DNA from 3 places in the Siccibacter colletis genome. Region 2 is predicted to be linked to each of the others. Evidence: predicted binding sites of a transcription regulator. Region 2 holds the regulator's gene; each other region holds the start of a gene.
What was found. The regulator Fur, encoded in region 2, represses iron uptake genes when iron is present. The targets are predictions, from matches to a motif close to ATAATAATGAGAACNACTATCAA.
Positions count from the first base shown of each region.

Region 1: the regulator Fur is predicted to act here: its motif matches at 4,268-4,290, upstream of sodA (superoxide dismutase [Mn]).
Region 3: the regulator Fur is predicted to act here: its motif matches at 4,097-4,119, upstream of KFZ77_RS13880 (Nramp family divalent metal transporter).

Region 1 covers NZ_CP074352.1:91,418-98,209, reverse strand. The annotation lists gene KFZ77_RS00520 (PTS sugar transporter subunit IIC) at 1-138, opposite strand, end outside; gene KFZ77_RS00515 (PTS sugar transporter subunit IIB) at 151-465, opposite strand; gene KFZ77_RS00510 (LacI family DNA-binding transcriptional regulator) at 759-1,712, shown strand; gene yiiM (6-hydroxyaminopurine reductase) at 1,754-2,455, opposite strand; gene KFZ77_RS00500 (dihydrodipicolinate synthase family protein) at 2,627-3,520, shown strand; gene sodA (superoxide dismutase [Mn]) at 3,571-4,191, opposite strand; gene rhaR (HTH-type transcriptional activator RhaR) at 4,332-5,180, opposite strand; gene rhaS (HTH-type transcriptional activator RhaS) at 5,253-6,089, opposite strand; gene rhaB (rhamnulokinase) at 6,378-6,792, shown strand, end outside.
Region 2 covers NZ_CP074352.1:1,151,914-1,158,705, reverse strand. The annotation lists gene ybfF (esterase) at 1-446, shown strand, start outside; gene ybfE (LexA regulated protein) at 576-857, shown strand; gene fldA (flavodoxin FldA) at 1,012-1,542, shown strand; gene fur (ferric iron uptake transcriptional regulator) at 1,838-2,290, shown strand; gene KFZ77_RS05555 (beta-N-acetylhexosaminidase) at 2,379-5,033, opposite strand; gene chiP (chitoporin ChiP) at 5,090-6,499, opposite strand.
Region 3 covers NZ_CP074352.1:2,881,133-2,887,924, forward strand. The annotation lists gene glk (glucokinase) at 1-891, opposite strand, end outside; gene mgrA (L-glyceraldehyde 3-phosphate reductase) at 1,308-2,297, shown strand; gene ypeC (DUF2502 domain-containing protein YpeC) at 2,434-2,775, shown strand; gene KFZ77_RS13880 (Nramp family divalent metal transporter) at 2,818-4,074, opposite strand; gene KFZ77_RS13885 (NupC/NupG family nucleoside CNT transporter) at 4,398-5,582, shown strand; gene KFZ77_RS13890 (sensor domain-containing phosphodiesterase) at 5,622-6,792, opposite strand, start outside.

The DNA of each region.
Region 1 (6,792 bases), 1.1 Mb from region 2:
GCCGATGATCATAAACGGCAGCGCGGCGGTGAAGCCGTCGCGGATCGCGATCACGTACTTTTGCTGTCCAAGACGACCAGCCAGCGGGGTGATGGTTTGCTCGATGACGGCAACCATTGACTGATAGAGCGAACTCATAGGAACACCTTTTTAGTGTGCCGCTTCGATAAGCGACAGAGCATAGTCCAGTACTTTATCGCCGCGCTGCATGCCGTAGTCCATCGGGTCGATGGGCTGTACCGGAACGCCGCGGGCGGCAGCCTTTTCTGACAGCGTGCTTAACATGTACTTCACCTGCGGCCCCAGCAGCACCACCTGGTAGCGGGGAAACTGCGTATCGAATTCCGCCACGCCATAAGCGTCGATTTCGACCGGCAATTGACGTGCCTCGGCAGCTTCCACCATTTTTCGTACCAGCAGGCTGGTAGACATTCCCGCAGAACAACACAGCATGATCCTGACCATCGACAACCATCCTTAAATGTAAATAGTTATTGCGGCGTTGATTGGATATTATACGGAAACCGATTTCCATTGGCGGTGATGAGAAGTGAGAGACGCATCATAAAGTGCAGGGCACTGGCGCGTAGTAAGGAGAGTTCCATCACAGCTTTTTGGGCGCTTTTGATAGCAATCAAGCCGAAATGGAAAATCGGTTTCCATGAAAAATGGAAAGCGGCTATACTGCGCTGGCGATTTTATGAGCCGTTATTCGCAACAGAATTATTGGGCCGTATACAGGCCTCCCAGGGGAAAAAATGTCAACAATCAACGACGTATCGCGTTTAGCTGGGGTATCAAAAGCCACGGTTTCACGGGTGTTGAGTGGGTCGCGTGGCGTCAAGGAAGCCAGCCGTCAGGCGGTGCTGAAAGCAGTCGAAGAACTGAATTATCGGCCAAACGTTATTGCTCAATCCCTGCTCAGCCAGTCTACGGGCTGCATCGGCGTCATCTGCGCTCAGGAAAATATTAACCAGACCACGGCTTATCTGTATGCGCTGGAGAAGCAGCTCAGCCAGCATCAGAAGCATCTGCTGCTGCGTTTCGCCAACAGCAAAGCGGAGGTGATGAGCGCGCTGGATGAGCTGACCTGCGGCCTGTGTGACGACGTGCTGATCATCGGGGCGCGCTTTCCGCTCAGCGTACCGCACGACAACGTGATTGTGGTGGACTGTGCGGAAACCGATACGCCAAACAGCATTCAGTTCGATCATGCTTTTGCTGCCGAAACCGCCTGTAATTACCTGATTAGCCAGGGGCGACGTCAAATCGCGCTGATTCATCCGGATGCCAGCGGCTCTGGCGAGCAGGTGCTGCTGGGCTACAAACACGCGCTGGAAAACAACTTCCTGCCGTTCAACCGCAACCTGGTGTTTATGGACTCCACCACCTCTTCGGTAGCGCTCCAGGTATTGCTGAATAATGCCACCACGCTGAACTTTAACGCGTTACTGGTGGCGGATGAGCAGGAGGCACAGCGGGTGATTACCCAGTTGCAGGCATTTAACAAATCGGTGCCGGGCGACATCATGGTATTCAGCCTCGCCGGTTCACTGCAGCTGCCCGGCGTGCCCACCATTCCGGCGATTGAATATTCGATGGACGCGATGGCCGCGCGCATCGTGAGCTGGCTGACGGAAAAAACTCAGCGCGTGCTCGGCTCGCAGGTGCTGCGCGGCGACCTGATCATACCCAACATGCGCAAGCGTTAAAAAAAAGCCTCCGTATGGAGGCTTTTTATATGGGTTAGCGGCTACACGCCTGACGACTTCACCGCAGGCTTATTTCCCCATAAACGGCGATGAAAACTCTCTATTTTGCGGGCATCGCGTCGCTTCTGCATGGTTTTCGCCCAGCTCGCCGACAAGCCGGCAGCGCTCAACAGGCGACGCGTCTGCTCATCGTCGAACGGCTGATGCCAGGCAATGGCAGCGGCGTCAAACACGCTGACATCGCTCAGCCGTGACGCCAGTTCCAGCGGCGTGTCGCTGTTGACCGGCCCGTCATTCAGCACCCGATACAGCCAGCCGGTGCGTCCGCTCTCCTGCATCAGGGAGGAGATATCCGTGATGCCAAAATGGAAATTGATCTTAAAGCACGGGGAACGCGGCTGCGTTACCTGAATCAGCGCGTCGCCCCAGCGATAGATATCGCCGATAAACACGCTCTTCTCATCCATACCCAGAGTGGAAAGATTTTCGCCAAAGGCTGGCGCGACAAAGCGTTCGGCCTGCTCCGGAAATGCCTGCGCCCACCAGGCGTAATGCTCGCGCGGGTAATGACACAGCGCGCGCTCCGGCCCACCGTGGATCTTCTTCTCCGCCTGCTGGTCACCTTCAAGGCCGAGGGTGGTGAGGATCAGTTCCCCTTCCACGCTGCGCTTGGCAATCGCGCTCGGGCGCGTGCCCGCGTATTTCTGGATGCGACCGGTAAAGACCTGAACGGGAAATTTCATCTGCGACTCCTTTTGCCAGTAACCCTTAACAGGCTCGCCGCTGCGCCTCGGCATTGCAACAAAATTCGCGAGGCACCGTCCAAAATCCGATATCGATGAAGGTGCGTGACGCGCTGAGGTGCTATCACTTAAAGGAGTGAAACGCCATTTCAGGATTAAGGAGAGAACGACGTGACTTTACAGCCCGCATTTAACGGCGTCTGGTGCCCCTCTATAACGCCGCTCGACACCCAGGGAAATATCGATCTGACAGGCCTGGCTCGCCACCTTGAGCGGCTGACCGCTGCAAAACTGGATGTCATTTTGCTGATGGGCAGCATCGGCGAGTTCGCCTCGTTCACGCTTGAGGAGCGTCTGCTGCTGATCCACGAAGCCCGCGCCATGAGCGCGACGCCAATGGTGGTGAACGTCTCCTCGACCTGTATTCCGGATATTCTGCGGCTGGCGGATGAAGCGCACCGCGTCGGCTATGAAGCAGTGATGATCCTGCCGCCGTACTACTACGGCCAAACCAGCGCGCAGCTGCTGGCGTATTACCGCGAGCTGGGTCGTCAGATTCAGGGGCCGTGGTTTGCTTACAACTTCCCGGCACGCACAGGATGCGATCTGACGCCGGAGCTGATCGCGACGCTGGCCGCAGAGTTCCCGCAGTTTGCCGGCATCAAAGATACCGTGGATTGCCAGTCTCACACCCGCAACATGATCCTCGCCACCCAGGCGGTGCGTCCGGACTTCACCGTGCTGTCGGGCTACGACGAGTACTACATCCCCAATCTGCTGACCGGCGGCGGCGGGATTATCTCTGGCCTGAACAACATCGTGCCAGAACTGTTTGTCCGCGCGAGGGAAGCGTTCGTCCGTGGCGATCTGGTGACCCTGTGCGAGGTGCAGCGCGATATCAGTCGCTACTCGGCGATTTACGCTATCGGGGATGACTTCGTGACCACCATCAAAACCGTGGTGGCACGCAAGTTTGGTTACAGCCAGACCCGCTCACGCAATGCAGGTGGCGAACTCACCGCAGCACAGCTCAGCCAGCTCGATGCGCTGTTCAGCATAGGGTAACGCGCACAAAAAAGCCGACCCTGGGGTCGGCTCGTTCTGCTCAGGACAGATTATTTTTTCGCTGCGAAACGTGCTGCAGCTTCGTCCCAGTTCACAACTTCCCAGAACGCTTTGATGTAATCAGGACGTTTGTTCTGATATTTCAGGTAGTAAGCGTGTTCCCACACGTCCAGACCCAGGATCGGGAAACCGGATGCGCCAGAGATCGCTTCGCCCATCAGCGGGCTGTCCTGGTTTGCGGTAGAAACCACAGCCAGTTTGTCGCCCTGCAGAACCAGCCACGCCCAGCCGGAGCCGAAACGGGTTGCTGCTGCTTTCTCGAACTCTTCTTTGAATTTCTCAACGCTGCCGAAATCGCGCTCGATAGCCGCTTTCAGGTCGCCCTGCAGGGTGGTGCCGAGTTTCAGGCCTTTCCAGAACAGGCTGTGGTTAGCGTGGCCGCCCGCGTTGTTGCGCAGTACGGTTTTCTTGTCAGCCGGAACCTGATCCAGTTTGGTGATCAGCTCTTCAACCGGCAGGTTAGCGAACTCCGGCAGGCTTTCCAGCGCCGCGTTAGCGTTGTTTACATAAGTCTGGTGATGCCTGGTGTGATGGATTTCCATCGTCTGCTTATCGAAGTGCGGTTCCAGTGCGTCATAAGCGTACGGCAGGGATGGCAGTGTATAACTCATAATCATCATCTCCATTGTTGTCGGGCGGCAGAGGTGTAAACGCCGCGTAAGCAGTGGGTTCATTATAGTTAATTAAATGATCTTGAAAATGTTTATCAATGCCGCATTCGTTATAAGGTTATAACGCTGAGCGCTGAGAGCTATGCCGCCTGATGGCTGGACTGACGCCACTGGCTGGGCGTCATGCCGGTTTCGCGGGTGAACACCACGGAAAAATAGTTGCTGTCTTCGAAGCCGCAGCGCATGGCAATTTCACTGATGAACAGGTCGCTATGGCGCAGCAGATACTGGGCGTGGCAGATGCGCAACTGGCGCAGGTACTGGTTGATGGTCATCCCTGTCTGGGTGCGAAACTGCTGGCGCAGGGTGCGCTCGCTGCACTGGTGACGAGCGCAGAACGGCTCCAGCACAAACGGTTTTTCCAGGCTGCGCGCCAGGGCGGTAATCAGCTTGTCGAGCAGCGCTTCCGGCTCGTCCGGGCTGGCGGTATCGGTAGCGTAGCGGGCGCGTTTCAGGGTAATGGCGAGCTGGGCAAACAGCGTTTCGGCGAGGGTGGCGCTCAGCGCATCCTGCTTGTGACTCTCCTGCTCCAGCTGGCTGATGATGGCGCGCGCCTGTGTCATGCCCGCGCTGCCGAGCCGCCACCAGGGCTGGAACGGGCCGCCATTCAGACCGGGGATCAGGCTGTGCCAGTCGAGGTTGAGCCGCAGCCGCTCGGGGCAATAGATCACATTCTGCAGCACCAGATCGTTCACCGAGGCGTAGCTGTGACGATCTTCAGCGCGGATATAAAACAGGTCGCCGCGGGTGATGCGGTACGGCCGATCGTTAAGCACGTGCAGGCCGTTGCCGCGCCACACCAGCACCAGCTCCCAGAACTCGTGGCTGTGCTCGGCGAAGACGTTTTGCGGATAGCGGTCCGCCACCGCCACGGGTTGCCCCGGCCAGGCAAAGAAGTCGTTTTTGCGAAGAATAAGCGGAGCCGCCACGGCGTTACCTCAGATGCTAACAACCTGACATTATTAGCCCTTTCGGTAAAAAAAACGGTGACTCCCCTCGCGTTACTGAAGCTGCGCGTCGCGCCCCTGGCGCACATCGCGCGGTGACCAGCAGAATTCGCGCTTAAACAGCGTCGAAAAGTGGTTACTGTCGCCGAACCCGCAGCGATAAGCGATATCTGTCACGCTCTCGTCGCTGTGGCGCAGCAGGTGACGCGCTTTGATCAGCCGCAGGCGGTTAAGGTAGCGCTGCGGCGAGAGTCCGGTTTGCTGCTTGAGCTGGCGGTGCAGCGTGCGCAGCGAGAGCGAGAAACGGTCGGCTATCGCTTCCCAGCACACCTCATCGGCATAGTGATCTTCCAGCCAGGCAATCAGCTGGTTCAACCGCGCATCGTTGTCTGCCGCCCCTTCTGCGAGGCTGCTTTTACGCAGCAGCACCAGCAGCTGCATAAACACAATTTCCCGGTTTGCGACCGCATGAGGGTCGTCGCCCTGCGGCAGCGCGTCCATCTGCTCAATCAGCACGCGCACCTGCTGAAGCACGCTCTGGTTAACGCGCCAGTGCGACGGGTAATGCCCGTCGTGTTCCTGAGGCAGCAGCTTATCCAGCCCCGACAGGAACGAAAACGCGTCCGGCGCGCGGTAGAGCACGTTGGTCAGGCAGAGGTTATCGGTGTGCTCATAGAGATGGCGATCGTGATCGCGCACGAAGCAGACCGAGCCGCCGCTCAGGGTATAGGGTTGGCCGTTAAAGACGTGAATACCGGTGCCGTGCTCCACGATGACAATCTCATGAAAATCATGGTGATGCTCCGGAAACGCGGACTGCGGCAGGCGTGGCTCAATCGCCAGCGATGTCCGCCCCGACGGGAAAAAATCAATGCCATGCAGTACCGTCATCATCATCTCCGCCCACCTGAAAGTGTCCAGATAGTAGTTAACGCCCTGGCGCCTCACCTTAACTTTTTGACAACAAAGCGCGCAAAGGCTGCGCGTTTTTCAAGATCCGCGCGGCAGATAACAGAAATGCGGCAGGGGTCACAGGGAAGAGCCTTACTGAAATGTGAGCTGCCTCACGTCCATCTTTGCTTTCTTGCCAGCCGCCTGCGGGCGCTGTCACTGGCGAGAAGGTGGCAGGCATCGCCCCTTTTTTAGACTGAACGGCATGTTTATCAGAAGGACTTCATCATGCCTGTTCGTCATTGCGTTGCGGTTGATCTTGGCGCATCCAGCGGCCGCGTCATGCTTGCCCGCTACGACAGCGCCAGCTGCGATCTGACGCTGCGCGAAATCCACCGTTTTACCAATACGCTGCGCCGGGTTGACGGGTTCGATACCTGGGATCTCGACGCGCTGGAGCAGGCGATCGTTATCGGCCTGACCTGCGTCACGGCGGAGGGCATCAAACCTGACAGCATCGGCATCGATACCTGGGGCGTGGACATGGTGCTGCTCGACAGCGCCGGTAACCGCGTCGGGCTGCCGGTGGCCTATCGCGACCACCGCACCGACGGCATTATGGCGCAGGCGCTTGCGCAGCAGGGCAGCGCTGATATTTACCAGCGCACCGGCATTCAGTTTCTGCCCTTCAACACCCTGTGGC
Region 2 (6,792 bases):
CGATCGACATCGCGCCGGTCAGCTACGACGTGCGCCGTCACGACGAGATTTTCGCGGCGATCAATGCGGTCACCGACGCCGGTGCGACCAGCCGAACGGCGGCAGCAGACGTGATGCGCACGCACATCGCCGAAGAGGGCGTGATCCAGTTTCTGCTGAAGTCGTTCGCCAACGGTGAATGGCGCTTCAACGTCCCTGCCCTGTGGGATCAGTATCATCACATCATCGGCTGGGAAGCTGTGCCGGCCTGGCCGCACCCGGCGCTGTTTATCCGCGGCGGAAATTCGCCTTACGTGACCGAGAGCCATCGCGAGGCGCTGCTGGCGCAGTTCCCCCAGGCGCGGGCGCACGTCATCGCCGGGGCGGGTCACTGGGTGCACGCCGAGAAGCCGCAGGCGGTGCTGCGCGCCATTCGCCGCTTCCTGAATGTTGAATTATCTGACTAAAAACAGACCGACCAGCCACTCCGGGGCGTTAACGCGTTGGCGCGCGCTACGCCCTCATGTATGATGGCGCGCTGTTAATACGCCCCGACGCACCCGGGCAGCCTGTTTCTCCTGTCTCAAATTTCTATCATGGCAAAAGAACAAACCGATCGTACGACACTTGATCTGTTCGCGCACGAGCGTCGCCCCGGTCGCCCGAAGACGAACCCCCTGACGCGTGATGAGCAGCTGCGCATCAATAAACGCAACCAGCTGAAGCGCGACAAAGTTCGCGGGCTTAAGCGCGTCGAGCTGAAACTCAACGAAGAGGCGGTAGACGCCCTCAATCAACTGGCCCAGGCGCGCGACATCAGCCGTAGCGAGCTTATCGAAGAGATGCTGCTCGCCCAGCTCAATACCCTCAAACCTTAACAACGCCCCGGCGAAAAAAGCATCGTCATGTTGCAGTCTGTGCACACCGGTATGATAGCGGTTTCCGCACTCTTCTCTGTTCTGCTATGATTGCCGTTATCTGTGGGCATTTTGCCGCTACCATACTATTTAGTTTCAAGAGGTTATTTAACTCATGGCAATCGTAGGCATTTTCTTCGGCAGCGACACCGGCAATACCGAAAATATCGCAAAAACCATTCAAAAACAGATTGGTAAAGATGTTGCTGAGGTGCATGACATTGCTAAAAGCAGCAAAGAAGATCTGGAAGCGTTCGACATCCTGCTGCTGGGCATTCCGACCTGGTACTACGGCGAAGCGCAGTGCGACTGGGATGATTTCTTCCCGACGCTTGAAGAAGTCGACTTCAACGGCAAGCTGGTAGCGCTGTTTGGCTGCGGCGACCAGGAAGATTATGCGGAATACTTCTGCGATGCGCTGGGCACCATCCGCGACATCATCGAACCGCGTGGCGCAACCATCGTCGGCCACTGGCCAACGGCGGGTTACCACTTTGAAGCGTCCAAAGGACTGGCAGATGACGATCACTTTGTTGGCCTCGCCATTGATGAAGATCGCCAGCCTGAACTGACCGCTGAGCGCGTCGAGAAATGGGTTAAACAGGTTTCTGAGGAACTGCATCTGCAGGACATCATCAACGCCTGATTTTTGAACGGCGTAAATCGCTGATTTGCGCCGTTTTGATAGATAAAACCAATAAAAATAATTGCTACAAGTTTGTAACTTTCCCATTCAACTCTGTACAATGTCCTCCTGGTTAACCGAGTGAAACCCCTATTAATTGTGGCGCCATTCCGGTTTTTAAGCACACTTTCGGATTGGTACTTGCGATTTTCATTTAACTCAGGCAGTTCTATAATGAGTCGCATTCAACACAAGATATCCGGTTATTCTGCTTCGTTTACCGGAGCGAATCGCAAAGCAACAGGACAGATTCCGCATGACTGACAACAATACCGCATTAAAGAAGGCTGGCCTGAAAGTCACGCTTCCTCGATTAAAAATCCTCGAAGTGTTACAGGGTCCAGATAACCATCATGTCAGCGCGGAAGAACTTTATAAGCGTCTGATCGACATGGGCGAAGAAATTGGTCTGGCGACCGTCTATCGCGTACTGAACCAGTTCGACGACGCCGGCATCGTAACGCGCCACAACTTCGAAGGCGGCAAGTCCGTATTCGAACTGACGCAGCAGCATCACCACGATCACCTGATCTGCCTCGACTGCGGCAAGGTTATCGAATTCAGCGATGACTCTATCGAGCAGCGCCAGCGTGAAATCGCCACCCGTCACGGCATTCGCCTGACCAACCACAGTCTCTACCTCTACGGCCACTGCGCCGAAGGCGACTGCCGCGAAGAAGATAACGCGCACGAAATCAGCGAAAAATAAGTCGCAACGAGAAAACCGGCAGATGCCGGTTTTTTTATGCCTGACGCTAAAAAAGCCAGCCCGCAGGCTGGCCTGTGGCAGATAACGCTTAGCCTTTAACGCTGTCGACGCGGCTGAAACGCTTGCCGTCCGCGCTGACGCTCCGCACCTGCACTTCCCCGCTCACCGCCGGACGCTGCTTATCATCATAGCGCTGCCAGGTTTTACCGGTGTCGAGCGAGTACTCCAGCGTCACGCCGGGCAGGCTGACGTTGGCGTCCAGCACGCCGTTAACGATACGCGCTCCCGGTACCGGCAGGCGGTACTGCACGCCCGCTTTATCGAGCTTCGCCAGCTCGCGGCTGCCCACCAGACTGGCAAATCGCACCCAGTCATTGTGCAGCGCTTTTACATCCACCTGATGCGTCTCGCCGCCCTTATACTCACGCCCCTGCTGATAGTCCTGCTCCCAGCTGGCGCGATGCCAGGCACGTTCTGCCACCGCGATCAGACGGGGATAGATCATGTACTCCATCTGCTGGTCGGTGCGCACCACTTCGCTCCACAGCTGCGCAGAGAGGCCATACGCGCCAGGCCAGGGTTTATCGGATTTCGCCGTGAACGCATTGCCGTCGCGATCCACAGAGGTTTCCGCGTTTTGCGGCAGGTTGTCCGGGGCGAAACTGAAGATTTTACGTTCATCGCTGAAACGCGTGCCCCAGTAATAGCCGCTCTCCTGCGGATGCACCTCATTCGGGAAATCAAGGTAGACGTAATCCGGATTAGAAATCACCACCCGGAAGCCTTTGTTCGCCCAGACGCTGGCGCTGTCGAAGCCGCCCCAGTAGAGCGTATCCCAGAAGTTAACGTTCACCGCTTTGGTGGCGAAAGCGCTGGCATCTCTGGCGTCTTTCAACCCATCCTGCCAGGCCTGCATCGCCTCAATACCGTGGGCATTAACCAGCTTGCTCACCTCGACGCCAAAATAGCTGGAGAGATGATCCACATCGGCCACGTTGCCGGCTTTCACCATCGCCTGACAGGCGGCAGATTTCGCCCAGGGTTTGTCCTGTTTGCTCTGGTCGATAATGCCCTTGCCGGCTTCCGGCTTCGCCTGGTCGGTGTAACCGGTACCGAGGTAGATATTTTTCGCTTCGTCGCCGCCGAAATGCCAGGTGGTTAGCGGCTGACCTGCCTCGCGGTGCATCTGCTGCATTTCGCCGATCACCTTATCGACGAAGCGGCGCGACGCATCGAGGCACGGATTGAGATACCCGGTGCGGTTGTAGTACTGCACGCCGGTGGTGTTGGAGGTGTCGGTGGGATCGAGCAGGCGGAATTCACTGGCCGCTTTTTCATCCCCTGCCTTCATCAACCGATCGTAGCGCGCTTCCATCGCGATAGTCGCCGCGCGTGCATGGGCTGGCATATCGATCTCCGGGATCACCTCAATGTGACGCGCGGCGGCGAATTTCACGATCTCTATGTAGTCCGCTCGGGTAAAGAACCCGCTGCCGTTGTTATTGCTGTCGGGGCCGGAGCCAAGCTGCGGCAGCAGACAGGTTTTCTCACTCGGATCGTGACAGCGCTTGCTGCCGATGTCGGTCAGTTCCGGCAGGCCGGGGATCTCAATGCGCCAGCCTTCATCATCGCTAAGGTGGAAGTGGAATTTATTCAGCTTGTACGCCGCCATCTGGTCGAGCAGGCGCAGTACCGCCGCTTTCGTGTGGAAATTGCGCCCGACATCAAGATGAATCCCCCGGTACGCAAAGCGTGGCGCATCGCTGGCTTCCAGCGCGGCGATTTTTTGTTCTCCGCTTGCAGGGATCAGGGACAGCAGCGACTGCACGCCGTAGAACGCCCCCGCCTCGTCAAGACCGGTAATCACGGCCTCATTTTTATCGATGGTCAACCGGTACGCCCCTGGCACTGCCGCCGCACCGCTAAACGCGGCTTTATCAATCTGCGCGCGCACCGGATATGCCCCGCCGGTATTGACGCCAAGCTGGCTGAAGCGCTGCATCAGTGCCTGCTGGCTGTTCGCTTTCAGCGCCGTAAGGTCAGGCTTCACGCCGCCGCTGAGATCGATATCCTGGCCCTGCACTTTGACCTGCTGCGGGGTCGGCACAATCTGGCCGCGCAGCGCTGGCGCGTTGAGCATCTTCACATCGCTGTTTTTCTCAAAGCGCGCCTCGGCGGTCATCAGGATATTGTTATCCTCCGCCGTGCGTTTCCACTGCTCGCCGAGCGGCGTGACAAACTGGGTCAGATCTTCGGTATCGGTACTGGCAATGGTTTTCGGCGAAGCGCCGTCGGCGGTCACGTACCAGCGTGGCAGCACGTCAGTGACAAACAGCTGCCAGTACTCATTAACAATCGGGATCTCAACCTTCTCCCCGGCCGGAAAGCCGGTGAAGGCGTCGGTCGGCTCAAGCTTGTGCAGATCGCCCATCACGTGGGTGACTTTAAACTGCGGATTATCGACGCGCAGGATCTGACGAATGCTGTGGAACCAGATGACCCAGTCTTTACTGGTCACCGCATCGCCGTGGTTGGTCAGCGCGATCACCGCTTTGTTGCACGACGCCCAGTCTGCACCAAGCTGCGCGCAGTCCACACCGTGCAGCGCCGCCTGATTATCCTTGACGGCATAATTCAGCCCGAAGTGGCTGATGCGGTCTACGGTGGCCTGGTCTGCCAGCGCCGTCCCGCTAAATACGCCCAGCAGCGCTGTGGCGATCACACTCAGATTGCATCGTTTCATACGGTTGTCCTTAAAATGAGAGCGTACTGGCGCAACCGGCGGCCGCGCCGGGTCAGTCAGAGAAGGGTAAAGGGCGCGATAACCATAAACTTCACGTCGCGCTCGTCCTGAAAGATATTGCCGTAGCCCCCGCCGTAGCTGGGAATGTCGGAGTGGTTGTCGTACTCGGTGAAGTGCAGCTTAAATAGCGTGCCCTTAGCGCGTCCGTCCTGCACGGTGTATGACGCATCGAGGCTGTAAGCGGATTCTTTGATGTTATTGCTGGCGATGGACTGGCGTTCACCGTTGCCGTCCAGCGCCCAGCTGGCGGGTTTAGCGTCCCAAGCGTAAGCATAAGACGCCCCTACCGCCCAGCCCGCCAGATCCCAGTTGCTGAGATCGTACATCGCGCCAAAGAACAGCGCTTTTTCACCGTTGGCGTTGAAGTCCGAGCGGTTGTCCCACCAGATGTCGAGTCGACCGTTGGAGGAGGCATAGGTCGGGGTCATACGCTGGAGAAAGTAGCCCTGCTGCCCCTCGGCTTTCACCATCGTGCCTTCGAGGCGTAAATCGACCTGGCCAAGCTTGTACCCGAAGGTGAGCGCCTGCAGCCAGGCGGTGCCGTCGTAGATATCATTGAGGGTGGCATTTTCAGCTTTATCGCGGGCGCCATAAAACTGGTAACTGGTGGAGAGCGGACTGCCGGCGACCGGCAGTTTATAGCTGCCTTTCGCGAAATATTGATCGACAAATCCTTCGGCCTGACCAAATGCGGCTTCGAGTACCAGATCGTTTTTAAAATCGTATTTCGCGCCGAGGGAGTGCAGATAATCGACTTTAGTTGCGCGGTCGTTTTGATAAAAGCCGTCCATTTCGGTATGCCACGGGGCTTTATATTTGTTGGTCCACATATAGGAGAAACTTAATGCGCCTGCCTCGCCATAATCATAATTCGCGCCAGCCTCTGCCCCCTGATACGTACCTGGCATAAAACTCCAGTGCGGTGCCAGCAGCGTCTGCCCGGTCGGTTGAATATATCCGGCACGCGCCCAGACGGGACCATATTTAAATTTCGCCGCGGCTTTATACAGGCTGATGCCGCTCTTATCGCCGGACCAGTCCTCGTCGTAGGCTTTATTGCTGGCGGAGAAAGCGATTTCATTGGGGTGCGCGCTGTCGCCGTTTTCCGCCATTTCTATTGCCGTAAAGGCTGCCACATCAAGGCCGAACATATCTGCAATATAGCCGGACTGAAAATCAAGGTTGGCATTCCAGGTGGCGTGAGAGAGGTTGGTTTTATATTTATCGTCGTCGGTAACGTCTTTGCGATCGCGCTCGCGCTGCCAGTAATAGATACCGCCAGTAAGCGTTGAATCATCAATAAATCCGGCGGCGTGTGCCGCAGATGCAGGAATAAAACTGGTGAGCGCAGTAGCGCCAGCAATAGCTAACGCGAGCGCACTACGTTTGTCAGCAAACGCGCGCATGATGAAGTTCCTCTTTGACAAATAATATTGCCCGGACGCAAACGCCCCGACGAAAAAATAAAAAAGCAAAAGGCAACGGCATATATCTCGGGCTCGCCATTGCCAGATCCAGCTTATTTTTCGCGGCGCGAATTATCAATGCTTTTCCCTGAGGATTGTCAGGACTATGACGAAGTGCACATATTTATTCTGATTTTGTAACAACTTTCAGGAAAAATGGAGGAGCGTCTGAAAAACCGATAAATCAGTGAGCTAGCGCGGATGGAAGCGATTTCACTCACAAAAATGAAGAT
Region 3 (6,792 bases), 1.7 Mb from region 2:
ATAGACCGGAATATCCTGGACGTAGCTTCTGAAGCGGCCCTTATCTTCAAACCCACCACGGAAGCCCGACGCGCGGAAGAAGTCGAGGAAGCGCGGCACGATGCCGCCTGCGATATAGACTCCGCCAAAGGTACCGAGGTTAAGCGCCAGGTTGCCGCCGAAGCGCCCCATGATGACGCAGAACAGCGACAGCGCGCGACGGCAGTCGATGCAGGTGTCTGACAGCGCACGGGTGGTGATCTCTTTCGGCAGCAGATTTTCCGGCAGGCGACCATCTGACTTAACAATAGCGCGGTAAAGGTTGACCAGCCCCGGTCCGGACAGCACGCGCTCCGCCGAAACGTGGCCCAGCTCCGCGCGCAGCTCTTCGAGGATAATCCCCTCTTCTTCGCTGTTCGGCGCGAAATCAACGTGGCCGCCCTCGCCCGGCAGGCTGACCCAGCGCTTATCGACGTGAACCAGATGCGCGACGCCCAGCCCGGTGCCCGCGCCGTACACGGCGACAGGTTTACCTTCCACCGGTTCGGTGCCGCCAAACTGAATCAGGTGATCCCGTTTCAGCATCGGGATCGCCATTGAGACAGCGGTGAAGTCGTTGATGATTTCCAGATGATCAAAGCCGAGGTTGGCTTTCATTTCGGCGATGGAGAATTCCCACGTGTGGTTCGTCATCGCTACCCAGTCGCCGGTAATCGGACAGGCAATGGCGATACAGCCATCGGTCACGGCCACGTTTTGCTCTTCAAGGTAAACGCGCACCACCGCTTCGAGCGAAGGATAGTCCAGCCCGGACCAGGTTTTCTCGCAGGAAATATCGCCGGTTGCGAGGTCACAAAGCGCCAGACGGGCGTTGGTCCCACCCACATCACCCACCAAAGCATATTTTGTCATTATTCAACTGCTCCGCTTAAGTCAGAATAAGTCCCTGGAACACTGTAATTTCAAGGCGCAAGAACAACAATGACCATAGCATAAGGGCTCCGGTATTATTGAAGCAAATCACAGAAAGGGAATACGCTTTCTGCTCGCCTGTAACGCGCGCTTCCCGCGCCCGCCCGCCACATTGAGCCGCCACATGCGCCCCCGGACAAGGGGAATCTTCTGCTTCTCCTGGCGTCGTATCGCTACGTCAGAATTTTTTGGAAGCGTTACCAGTCACGCGCCGGGTAGAGTGTGATCTGCTTCATGCTTCTGTATGCTGGATTTCACAGAACGCACAGGGGAAGTGAAAGAGAGAGTAAGGTGATGCCTGCCGGATTTTGTGTAACCGTATACACTTATCATTTTCTCACTGATGGGGCAGCGCTATGGGCTATCAGCCAGATGCATCACGCTATGAACACATGGAATACCGCCGCTGCGGGCGCAGCGGCTTAAAGCTTCCCGCTATTTCGCTCGGGCTGTGGCACAACTTCGGCGATGCCACACTGGTGGAAAACAGCCGCCAGCTGCTGCGTCGTGCTTTCGATCTGGGGATCACCCACTTCGATCTGGCGAACAACTATGGCCCGCCTCCCGGTTCGGCTGAGAGCAACTTTGGTCGTATTCTGAAGGAAGACTTCAGCGCCTGGCGCGACGAGCTGATCCTCTCCACCAAAGCCGGCTATACCATGTGGAATGGGCCTTATGGCGACTGGGGTTCGCGTAAATATCTTATCTCCAGCCTCGACCAGAGCCTGAAGCGCATGGGTGTCGACTACGTGGACATCTTCTACCACCATCGTCCTGATCCGGACACGCCGCTGGAAGAAACCATGCGCGCACTCGATCACGTGGTGCGTCAGGGGAAAGCGCTGTACGTGGGTATTTCCAACTACCCTGCCGCGCAGGCCGCAGAAGCCATCGACATTCTTAATCAGCTCGGCACGCCGTGCCTGATCCACCAGCCGAAGTACTCGATGTTTGAGCGCTGGGTTGAAGACGGTCTGCTGGATGTGCTGCAGGAAAAAGGCGTCGGCAGCATCGCGTTTTCACCGCTGGCGGGCGGCCAGCTGACCGATCGCTATCTCAACGGCATTCCGGCGGACTCGCGCGCGGCCAGCGACAGCCGCTTTCTCAATCCGGACCAGATCACCGAAGCGAAGCTGGAAAAAGTGCGCCAGCTCAATGCCATCGCCGAACGTCGCGGGCAAAAGCTGTCTCAGATGGCGCTCGCCTGGGTGCTGCGCGACGAGAAAGTAACGTCGGTGTTAATTGGGGCCAGCAAGACCGCGCAAATCGACGACGCGGTTGCCATGCTGAGCAACCGGGCATTCAGCGCGGCGGAGCGCCAGGAGATTGACGCGATCCTCGTGTAAGCCTGGCCCTTTAGGATTAAACTTAAATGTAAGGGTATCGCCTCTGTTTAAGAGTAATAGCACTGCTCAGGGGCTTTACAGCTTTGTAACATCCTCCTCAACAGGCCTCTGGGGCCACGATCGTGAGGAGAGAAGTATGTTCAGGTCACTGATTCTTGCAGCAGCGCTACTGGTCGCCACGCCATTAGTGGCCAACGCCGGGGAAATCACCCTGTTGCCATCCATAAAATTACACATTGGCGATCGCGACGACCGCGGTAACTACTGGGACGGCGGCCACTGGCGCGATCGCGACTACTGGCACCGGAATTATGAATGGCGTAAGAACCGCTGGCACCGTCACGACAACGGTTGGCACCGCGGCTGGGACAAGCGCAAAGCCTGGGAGCGCGGCTACCGCGAAGGCTGGCGTGACCGGGACGATCACCGCGGCTGGGGCAAACATGGCCGTGGACACGGGCACAGACATCACCACTGATTAAAAAAAGGGAGCCGCGGCTCCCTTTTTACTTTCCTGCGGTTACAACCCCATCGCGGTGCCCACCAGCAGCCAGAGATTGAGCGCAACCACCAGCACCACAATCAACCAGCCGATACGTCGCACCAGCGTGGTGTTAACCAGCTCGCCCATCAACTTAGGATTGCTGGTAAAGATCAGCAGCGGCACCAGCGCCAGCGCGATACCAAAGCTCAGCAGCACCTGGCTCATCACCAGAATACGCGTCGGGTCCAGCCCCATCAGAATGACAATGAACGACGGGGCCATAGTAATGGAACGACGCACCCAGAGTGGAATATGGAAGCGCACAAATCCCTGCATCACCACCTGTCCGGCGAGGGTGCCGACCACGGTGGATGACAGACCGGCAGCCACCAGGCTCAAACCGAAGATAGTTGCCGCGGCATGGCTCAACAGCGGCTCCAGCGTCAGGTAAGCTTCATCGAGATCCGCCACGCCGGTGTGGCCGCTGAAGTGAAACGCCGCGGCTGCGGTAGCCATCATTGCGAGGTTAACGAAGCCGGCGATGGTCATGGCAATCGCCACGTCCCATTTTGTGGCGCTGTAGCGCTCTTTGCGGCTGCCATCGTGCAGGTTCTGGGTCAGAGAAGAGTGCAGGTAAATCACGTGCGGCATGATGGTTGCGCCCAGCACGCCAGCGGCCAGATACACCGCTTCGGTATTCGGCAGGCTCGGGATTGCCATGCCCCTGGCGAGCGGTGCCAGCGCTGGCTGAGAGAAGATCAGTTCAACGATATAGGCCGCCGCCACAAACAGCAGCAGACCGCCGATCACTCTTTCCAGCGGTTTCTGGCCCCGGCTTTGCAGCATCAGGATCAGGAAGGTGGCGATCCCGGTAAGAATGGCTCCTTGTAACAGCGAAACGCCAAGCAGTAGCTTGAAGCCGATAGCCGCCCCGATAAATTCGGCCAGATCGGTGGCCATGGCGATGATTTCCGCCTGCACCCAGTAGAACCAGACTACCGGACGCGGATAGTGGTCACGGATCTGCTCCGCCAGGTTTTTCCCGGTAGCAATGCCGAGCTTGGCCGACAATACCTGGATCAGCATTGCCATCAGGTTCGCCCAGACCACCACCCACAGCAGCTGGTAGCCAAATGCGGCACCGGCCTGAATGTTAGTGGCGAAGTTACCGGGATCGATATAACCAATGGCGGCGATGAACGCCGGCCCCATCAGGGCGAGCCGCATTTTACGCGCTGTACGCCCACTGCTTCTTTCAACGCGACTGTTAGTCATGCTCTGCCTCTGAGATATAGCCTTTGCTATGTTTCATGCTATCAAAATGCGAATGATTATCAAGATCATTAAGAGCATTTAACGTGATGATTGTGATAGCTGATAACAATAGAAGGCAGGAGTATGAATCGAGGCCCGCTTCTGGCGGGACGTAAGGAAAAGTGTAGCACAGCAATTTAACTTTTCACTTCTTTACTTAACATAGCGGAAATGTATGGCAGATCACTATTTTTGAGTCACGTCACACGGCATTACTATACTGTGCATTTGATCTCGTTTTATTCATGCTTGTTGCATAGAATGTGCACCGAAACTTAACCTGCCTCATATTCGGAGCACACATGTCCCGCGTTCTGCACTTTATTCTGGCACTCGCGTTTGTCGCACTGCTTGCCTGGCTGGTCAGCAATGACCGCAAAAAAATTCGTTTAAACTATATCGGTCTGCTGTTAGTGATCGAAGTGCTGCTTGCGTGGTTCTTCCTTAACTCTAACGTCGGTCTGGGCTTTGTAAAGGGCTTCGCCGATATGTTCGAGAAGCTGCTCGGCTTCGCGAATGAAGGGACGAACTTCGTATTTGGCAATATGAACGATCAGGGTCTGGCTTTCTTCTTCCTGAAAGTGCTCTGCCCTATCGTCTTTATTTCCGCGTTAATCGGTATTCTGCAGCATATTCGTATCCTGCCGATTATCATCCGCGCTATCGGTACGGTTCTCTCTAAAGTGAACGGTATGGGTAAGCTGGAATCTTTCAACGCGGTAAGCTCGCTGATTCTGGGACAATCAGAAAACTTCATCGCCTATAAGGATATTCTTGGCAAGATGTCGCAAAACCGCATGTACACCATGGCGGCCACCGCGATGTCTACCGTATCGATGTCGATCGTTGGTGCTTACATGACCATGCTGAAGCCGCAGTACGTTGTGGCTGCGCTGGTGCTTAACATGTTCAGTACCTTTATCGTGCTCTCCATCATCAACCCGTACCGTGTTGAAAACGAAGAAGATCTGCAGATGGCGAATCTGCATGAAGGTCAGAGCTTCTTCGAAATGCTCGGTGAATACATTCTGGCAGGTTTCAAAGTCGCGATTATCGTTGCGGCGATGCTGATCGGCTTTATCGCCCTGATCTCCGGTCTTAACGCGCTGTTCGCGGCGGTACTGGGCATCTCCTTCCAGGGTATCCTCGGCTACATCTTCTACCCGGTGGCCTGGGTGATGGGCGTGCCGGCGCAGGAAGCGCTGCAGGTGGGCAGTATCATGGCGACCAAACTGGTCTCTAATGAATTCGTTGCGATGATGGATCTGCAGAAAATTGCCACCACGCTGTCGCCGCGTGCGGAAGGCATTCTGTCCGTATTCCTCGTCTCCTTCGCGAACTTCTCCTCTATCGGCATCATCGCCGGTGCGATCAAAGGCCTGAACGAAGAGCAGGGTAACGTGGTTTCCCGCTTCGGCCTGAAGCTGGTATACGGTTCAACGCTGGTGAGCGTGCTCTCTGCATCAATCGCTGCGCTGGTACTGTAAGTTTTCCAGACCAAAACCGGAGCCACGGCTCCGGTTTTTTTATGCCTGCAGATCGGCGAGCGGCTGCGGTTTTCCGGTGAGCCAGCCCTGTAAATATTCCACCCCAAGACGCAGCAGCAGTTCGCGCTGAGCCTCGGTTTCAACGAATTCCGCCACCACGCTAAGGTTTTTCACCCGCGCCAGCTCGCAGATAGATTTCACAATCATGGCATCCATCGAGTCGGTGACAATATCCTTCACAAAGCTGCCGTCGATTTTAATGATGCTGGCCTGCAGGCTTTTCAGCCGCTCGTAATTGGCATACCCGGTGCCAAAGTCATCAATGGCGATACTGAATCCCGCAACACGCAGCAGGCTGAGATTCTGAATACTGGCTTCGGAGTGGGAAAACGCCTGCTCTTCGGTGATTTCGATGATGACGTGGCTGACCGGCACGGCGTAGCGCGTAAACAGCGCGATAATGTGCTGGGCGGTGTCCTTACGCATCAGCGTCATCGGCATCAGGTTGACCGAGAAACGCGGCGTGTTCTGCTGAGCCGGATGCGCCTGCAGCCATGCCAGCATCGTTTCCACCACCAGCAGATCGAAGCGGGCGCTCAGGTTGAACTGGGCAATAATGGGAATGAATTTGTCCGGCGTAATAATTTCGCCGTCGCAGTTCAGTCGGGTAAGAATTTCGTGATATCCCTGCCCGCTGGCGTTTACTATCGGCTGGGCATGCAGCAGCACACCACCTTCATCCAGCGCGCGCTTCACCTTCTGCAGCATAAACACCCGCTCGCTGGTCTGGCCCGATACCACCGCCTGTCTGCCGTTCAGCGGCAGCACCCGGTCCGCCGCCGATGCCTGCTCCGCCAGATAGCTGAGCTGGCCGAGAGTCGGTTGCAGGTTAGTGATATCGCTGTCTGCCACCGCCCATGCGGCGCTGAAATCGATCTCCAGCCAGTGATGATTCCAGCGGATCTTACGGCTGTTGAGCGACTCGACCATATGCGTGAGCCGCGCCTGGGGGGCCGGGCCGGTCAGGCTTATCAGCAGCTCGTTGCCTGGCAGCTGGAATACGCACTCCCCTTCCTGCAGCCATTGCTGTAGCAGCTTGTTGATAGTGACCTTACAGTGCACACGCATCATCATGCCGTAATGGCGGCTGAGAAATTCGAGGTTGTTCATACGCAGACAGCACAGGTACGGGGTCTGATGCTGGGCCAGG